DNA from 2 places in the Streptomyces sp. NPDC015127 genome. Region 2 is predicted to be linked to the other one. Evidence: riboswitches for the same ligand, from Rfam matches in the RefSeq annotation. Region 2 holds a riboswitch; the other holds the start of a gene.
The links. Region 2 has a riboswitch for guanidine ahead of ACF08N_RS10645 (DMT family transporter). Riboswitches for the same ligand answer to the same signal wherever they lie in the genome.

Region 1: another riboswitch for guanidine. It lies ahead of ACF08N_RS23210 (MBL fold metallo-hydrolase); the one in region 2 lies ahead of ACF08N_RS10645 (DMT family transporter).

The regions. Positions count from the first base shown of each region.
Region 1 covers NZ_JBIBVE010000011.1:301,075-304,463, forward strand. The annotation lists gene ACF08N_RS23205 (RNA polymerase sigma factor) at 1-123, opposite strand, end outside; gene ACF08N_RS23210 (MBL fold metallo-hydrolase) at 224-1,105, opposite strand; guanidine-III (ykkC-III) riboswitch at 1,117-1,184, opposite strand; gene ACF08N_RS23215 (hypothetical protein) at 1,478-1,693, shown strand; gene lnt (apolipoprotein N-acyltransferase) at 1,954-3,389, shown strand, end outside.
Region 2 covers NZ_JBIBVE010000004.1:386,634-390,022, forward strand. The annotation lists gene ACF08N_RS10640 (transglycosylase domain-containing protein) at 1-1,074, shown strand, start outside; gene ACF08N_RS10645 (DMT family transporter) at 1,068-1,388, opposite strand; guanidine-III (ykkC-III) riboswitch at 1,420-1,488, opposite strand; gene ACF08N_RS10650 (GroES family chaperonin) at 1,549-1,905, opposite strand; gene ACF08N_RS10655 (DUF3618 domain-containing protein) at 1,949-2,269, opposite strand; gene bcp (thioredoxin-dependent thiol peroxidase) at 2,396-2,863, shown strand; tRNA gene ACF08N_RS10665 (tRNA-Leu) at 2,916-3,002, shown strand; gene rdgB (RdgB/HAM1 family non-canonical purine NTP pyrophosphatase) at 3,016-3,389, opposite strand, start outside.

The sequences.
Region 1 (3,389 bases), on a different contig from region 2:
AATGTTCCGTGCGACCACGAGCAGCCACGGCAGCGGCTGCTCGGGCACGTCGTCCAGCCTGCGCCAGGCCACGGTGAACGTCTCGCTGACCACACCGAGGTCCGCCGAAGACGAGCTGATCAAAGCCGCCGCGCGCCTGCCGGCGTCCCCCAGCGGCTGGGCCGGTCCTGCGGGGTGTGCGTCACCGACATCGCGGACCGGAACGCGAGAGGTCCGAGACCGTTCAGCCGCCCTCGCGGCAGATGACGAAGTCGGCGAAGGGATGCCGTCCGGGCCGGTCGCCGACCTCGTCGATCGCCGCACGGATGTCGCGCAGGTGGCCGACGGTCATCTCCAGGGGCGGCTCGTCCGGCTGGTAGGTGGTCCGGATCGGGTAGTCCACGCCGGGCTGGTCGGTCATCTCGATGTGACAGCCGAGGACGTGGGTGACCGTTCGGATGCCGGCGAACGCGATCAAGCGATCGACCGTCCGGCCGAAGGCGGCCCAGTCCTCCACGTACAACCGCCCGGGATACACCGTGTCGCCGGTGAGCAGGAATCCGGTGTACGGGTCGTAGTACGTGACGGCTGCCTTGTCGTGACCTCGGGTGGCCAGGCACTCCAGCACCCGGCCGCCGAGATCGACCCGGGCGACCCGGTCGGGGTCCTCGGTGAAGCCGAAGTACGTCCAGGCACTGTCCAGATCCGCCCCCACCACCGTGGTGCGGGGGCGCTCGGCGAACTGTGCGTCGCCCGCGACGTGGTCGTGGTGAGAGTGGGTGTGCAGGACCAGCAGGGCGTAGTCGTTCCGCGGATGCCCGGCCAGCCAGCGGCCGACCAACTCGTCGACGACCCGTCTCAGCGGGAAGAACTCGGCCGACTCGGTGGCTCCGGTGTCGATGAGTACGGCGCGCGCGTTGCCGAAGATCAGGAAAAGGAACGGCGCCTCGTAGTTGACCGCCTTGTTCTGCCGCAGGATGAACGTGTGCTCGTCGTACGCGTGGACCTGGATGTCGGGATCGGTGTTGTGCTTCGCCGACGGCGACCCGTGGATCCAGTCGACGTCCAGGGCGCGGGGCTCGGGTGCCTCGGACACGAAGTCGATCCACTGCCCGTGTACGCCCATGACGCCTCCTGAGAGCGTCGTCTTGTCGGGCCGGGTACGGCGCACATCTCGTCCGGGGCAGGCACTCGTGCACCTCCGCGCGGAATGTACTACGCCTGGACCATGCTGCTCAACGAACAGCATGTCCGGCGGGCGAGCGTGGCGGTGAGGCGACAGCGGGACTTGCCCGCCCGAGGCGGTGACCTGCTCCTTCGTCGCGCTGGCCGATGTGCTGAAATCCTGGGCTCCCGCCGGCGGCACAGGCTGGATGAATGAGGCCGGTGTTCTCAGTGGTTACAGTTCCGCCTGGCGCACGGCCTTCACCGACATGGTGGACGCGCTCCTCGACGACGCCGGGCGCTGGCAGTCCCGCTCGAGGTACCGCCCGCCGAGATGCGGAAGCTGGTGGCCGAGGGCGGCTACCCCCTCGACGAGGTGACCGAGCCCCGGCTGGTCCACTTCGACGTGTGGCCCGGCAACCGCCGCCTCCACCCACCGACCGTGACCGCGGCCAGACTGCTGTACTGGTCCCACTGGCGCAGACACCACCAGGCAACAGCCCGTCGCAGCCACTACCGACGACGATCCGCCGACGAACCTGCTGGATAGATCACGAAACCGCACTGGAGTACTAGGAGCTGTCCGGCGGGTCTTGGCCGGGGCCACGACGCTCCCCCAGGGCTTCGCCTGGGGGCACCCCCCAGGCGACGGCACCTCGCCGCGTTGCCATGCACCGCACCAGACGCCGCGTCCTGTCCGGCCCTGATCCACCGGACAGCCCCTAGTTCCCGTATCGATCCCGCTCACGGGCGAGCGTGCACGGTGACCGCACTGCCGGACGCACAGGTCACCGCCGTAGACTCCGGCACGTGAGCGCCACCATCACCGCAGTCGACACCCCGCAGCCCGCCCGCGCGCCCGGCCGCCCGCTGATCCGGCGGCTCGTACGGCCCGGTGCCGCAGCGCTGTCCGGGGTGCTGCTCTACCTGAGCTTCCCGCCGAGGCCCCTGTGGTGGCTGGCGCTCCCGGCGTTCGCGCTGCTCGGCTGGACCCTGCGAGGCCGGCGGCTGTGGGCGGCGCTGGGCCTCGGCTACCTGACCGGACTGGGCTTTCTGGTCCCGCTGCTCGTCTGGACCGGCGAGGAGGTCGGCGCGGTCCCGTGGCTGGCGCTCGCCGCCGTCGAGGCGCTGTTCGTCGCGGTCGCGTGCGTGGGCATGGCAGCCGTCTCGCGACTGCCGGCGTGGCCGGTGTGGGGCGCGGCGGTGTGGATCGCCGGAGAGGCGGCCCGCGCGCGGGTGCCGTTCGGCGGCTTCCCGTGGGGGAAGATCGCCTTCGGGCAGGCGGACGGCTTCTTGCTGCCGCTCGCGGCCGTCGGCGGCACACCCGTACTGAGCTTCGCCGTCGTCCTGTGCGGACTGGGGCTGTACGAGACCGCGCGGCAGGTGGCCGTCCACCGCCGCAGCCGCGCCGTGCGGCGCGGCACGGCGGCCGCCGCACTGCTCAGCCTCGTGCTGCCTGTCGTGGGAGCCCTGTGCGCCCGGCCGCTCGTCGACGACTCCGCCGAGGACGGCACCGCGACCGTCGCCGCCGTCCAGGGCAACGTGCCCCGTCTCGGCCTCGACTTCAACGCCCAGCGCCGGGCGGTCCTCGACAACCACGCGCGCCGCACGCAGGAGCTGGCGGCCGACGTGGCCGCGGGCAGGGTGCCGCAGCCCGACTTCGTCCTGTGGCCGGAGAACTCCTCCGACCTCGACCCCTACCGCAACGCCGATGCCCGCCTCGTCATCGAGGACGCCGTCAAGGCGATCGGCGTCCCGACCGTCGTCGGTGCCGTGCTCACCCCCGAGACGGGCCCGCTCCGCAACACGCTGATCGAGTGGGATCCGCGCCGGGGGCCCGTCGACACCTACGACAAGCGCCACGTCCAGCCGTTCGGCGAATACATCCCGCTGCGTTCGTTCGTACGGATCTTCAACTCCGACGTCGACCGCGTCCAGCGCGACTTCGGTCCGGGCCACGAGGTCGGCGTCTTCGACCTGGCCGGCACGAACGTCGGGCTCGTCACCTGTTTCGAGGCGGCGTTCGACGACGCGGCCCGTGACACGGTCACCCACGGTGCGCAGCTCATCTCCGTACCCAGCAACAACGCCACCTTCGGCCGCAGCGAGATGACCTACCAGCAGCTGGCGATGTCCCGCGTGCGGGCCGTGGAGCACAGCCGGTCCGTCGTCGTCCCCGTCACGAGCGGCGTGAGCGCCGTGATCATGCCGGACGGGGAGATCGTCCAGGAGACGCGGATGTTCAC
Region 2 (3,389 bases):
AACGAGGACGACGTGTCCTACGGCCCCATCACCGTCAGCCGCGCCACCGACGAGTCCGTCAACGCGGTCTACGCGCAGATGGCCGTGGACGTCGGCCCCGCCAAGGTCCGCAAGACCGCGATCGCGCTCGGCCTGCCCGGCAGCACGCCGGACCTGACGGCCTCCCCCTCCATCGCCCTCGGCCCGGCCACCGCCAGCGTCCTCGACATGGCACAGGCGTACGCCACCCTCGCCAACCACGGCCGGCACGGCACGTACACCCTGGTCGAACAGGTCACCAAGAACGGCACCGAGCTCGCCCTGCCCGCGAAGAAGATGCGCCGCGTCGTCTCCCGCGAAGCCGCCGACACGACCACAGCCATCCTGCGCAGCGTCGTCGACGGCGGCACCGGGACCGCGGCGCGAGCGGCCGGCCGGCCGGCCGCGGGCAAGACCGGCACGGCCGAGGAGGACCGGGCCGCCTGGTTCGCGGGGTACACGCCCGACCTGGTGACCGTCGTCGCCGTGATGGGCCAGAACCCCGACACCGGCGCGCAGACCCCGCTGTACGGGGCGCTGGGCCGGAGCAGGGTCAACGGCGGTGGCGCGCCTGCCGAGATCTGGGCCCGGTACACGGCCGCGGCACTGGAGGGCAGTCCGGTGAGGGACTTCGAGCTGGAGGTGGTGGAGGACGTCGAGGACGTGGAGGACGGCGAGGACGGCGAGGACGGCGAGGAGGGCCGGTTCCCGTTCGACCCGCGGGACCCGCGGGACCCGGCCGGACCCCGGGATCCGGGGTGGACCGGCCGTACCGGCGGCCGGAGCGAGGGCGGTTCGTGGGCTCCGGGCGGCCAGGCGGGTCCCGGGCCCTTCCCCACCCCGAGTAGCCCCGTCACCGGAGGGACGGACTCAGGCCCCACCGCGAGCGGCCCGGTCCCCGGCGGGACGGTCACCGCCGGCCCCACCGCGAGCGGCTCGGTCCCCGGCGGGACGGTCACCCCCGGCCCCACCGCGAGCGGCCCGGGCGTGGCGCCGAGCGGAACGCCCGGGCCCGGCGGCACCACGGAGATCCGCCCCACCCCCGCGCCTCAGTGACCCGAGGTCGCCTTCAGCCCCACGACGGCCACCAGCAGCAGGCACACGAAGAAGATCCGGGCCGCCGTCACCGGCTCGTCCAGCACCAGCATGCCCACCACGGCCGCGCCGGCGGCACCGATGCCGACCCAGACGCCATAGGCCGTACCGATGGGCAGCGTCTTCGCGGCATGCGACAGCAGCATCATGCTGGCGACGATCCCGAGCCCGGTGAACACACTCGGCCAGAGCCTGGTGAACCCCTCGGTGAACTTCATCCCGATCGACCAGCCGACCTCGAGCAGACCGGCGACAACAAGCAGAACCCAGGCCATGACGGCACCTCCGAGATGCGGAACAACACGGGGTGCGTCGTCTTTGCGTAACCCGGTACGGCGCGTCTCGTCGGGTTCCTCCAACGTAGCAAAGGGCGCACACAAAGGGCTGGTGACGTCCGCCACCAGCCCTGCGGCCCCTCCGGGGTCCCGCGATCGCCTACAGGTACAGGCCCGTGGAGTCCTCCGACCCCTGGAACCGGTCGGCCGCCACCGCGTGCAGATCACGCTCGCGCATCAGGACGTACGCCACGCCCCGCACCTCGACCTCGGCCCGGTCCTCGGGGTCGTACAGCACCCGGTCCCCCGTCTCCACCGTGCGCACGTTCTGCCCCACGGCGACCACCTCGGCCCAGGCCAGCCGCCGGCCCACCGCGGCCGTCGCCGGAATGACGATGCCGCCGCTGGAGCGCCGCTCGCCCTCCGGGATGTCCGTCCTGACCAGCACGCGGTCGTGCAGCATCCGGATCGGAAGCTTGTCGTGCTGGGTGCTGTGCTGATGACTGTTGGTGCTCACGCCTCGAACCTACCTGCCCCTCGGCCCTTCGTACGCCGCAGGGTCACGCCCGTCGGCGGCGGGCCGACACGGCCAGCAGCCCCACCAGGCCCACGGCCACGACCGCCACCGGCACCACCCGCTCCAGCCGCGGCGTACCGTCCTCCGCCACGAACTGCGCCTTGACGTCCGACACCGCGCGGTTCACGGCGACGAAGGCACGGCCCGCCGTCCGGTCCACGCTGGAGGCGACCTTCGCCTTCGCGTCGCCGATGACCGTCTTGGGGTGCACGCGCACACCGATCTCGTCGAGCATCTCGGCGAGCTGCTCGCGTCGGCGGACGATGTCCGCCTCGATCTGCGCTGGGGTCCTGGTGTCCGACACCGCGCCGCCTCCGTCGTCGTGTCCGGTAGTCCTTCATCGACAGTCTGTCAGCTCCGCCGCGCCTGCACCCCACGGCACCCCCATTACGCTCGACGGCGTACACCTATGTGTCTGACGAGGAGAACCATGAGCGAGCGACTCCAGCCCGGCGACACCGCCCCGGCCTTCACCCTGCCCGACGCGGACGGCAACGAGGTGTCGCTCGCCGACCACAAGGGCCGCAAGGTGATCGTGTACTTCTACCCGGCGGCGCTCACGCCCGGCTGCACCAAGCAGGCCTGCGACTTCACCGACAACCTGGAGGTGCTCGCCGGCGCGGGCTACGACGTGATCGGCGTGTCGCCCGACAAGCCGGAGAAGCTCGCGAAGTTCCGCGAGAAGGAGAGCCTCAAGGTCACGCTGGTCGGCGACCCCTCCAAGGAGGTCCTGGAGGCGTACGGCGCGTTCGGCGAGAAGAAGCTCTACGGCAAGACGGTGACGGGCGTCATCCGGTCCACGGTCGTCGTCGACGAGGACGGCAAGGTCGAGCGCGCGCTGTACAACGTCAAGGCGACCGGGCATGTCGCGAAGATCATCAAGGATCTGGGCATCTGACGCCTCGGCGTCAGCCTCCTGTCGCCCGGCCAGTACGATGGCCGGGCGACTCGCGGTCGTGGTGGAACTGGCAGTCACGCTGGGTTTAGGTCCCAGTGGGGTAACTCCCGTGAGGGTTCGAGTCCCTCCGACCGCACCATCGACTCCCGGCGTCAGCCGAGGAGTTCACGCACCACCGGCACCAGCGCCCTGAACGCCTTCCCCCGGTGGCTGATCGCGTTCTTCTCCTGCGGGCTGAGCTCCGCGCACGTCCGCGTCTCGCCCTCGGGCTGGAGGATCGGGTCGTAGCCGAACCCGTTCGTCCCGTGCGGGGAGCGGCGCAGGGTGCCGCGGAGCCGGCCCTCGACGACGCGTTCCGTGCCGTCGGGGAGGGCGAGCGCTGCCGCGCAGGCGAAGTGGGCGCCGCGGTGGGCGGTGTCGATGTCCACGAGCTGGGCCAGCAGCAGTTCCAGGTTGGCCTTGTCGTCGCCGTGGGTGCCGGCCCAGCGGGCGGAGAAGATGCCGGGCGCGCCGCCGAGGACGTCGA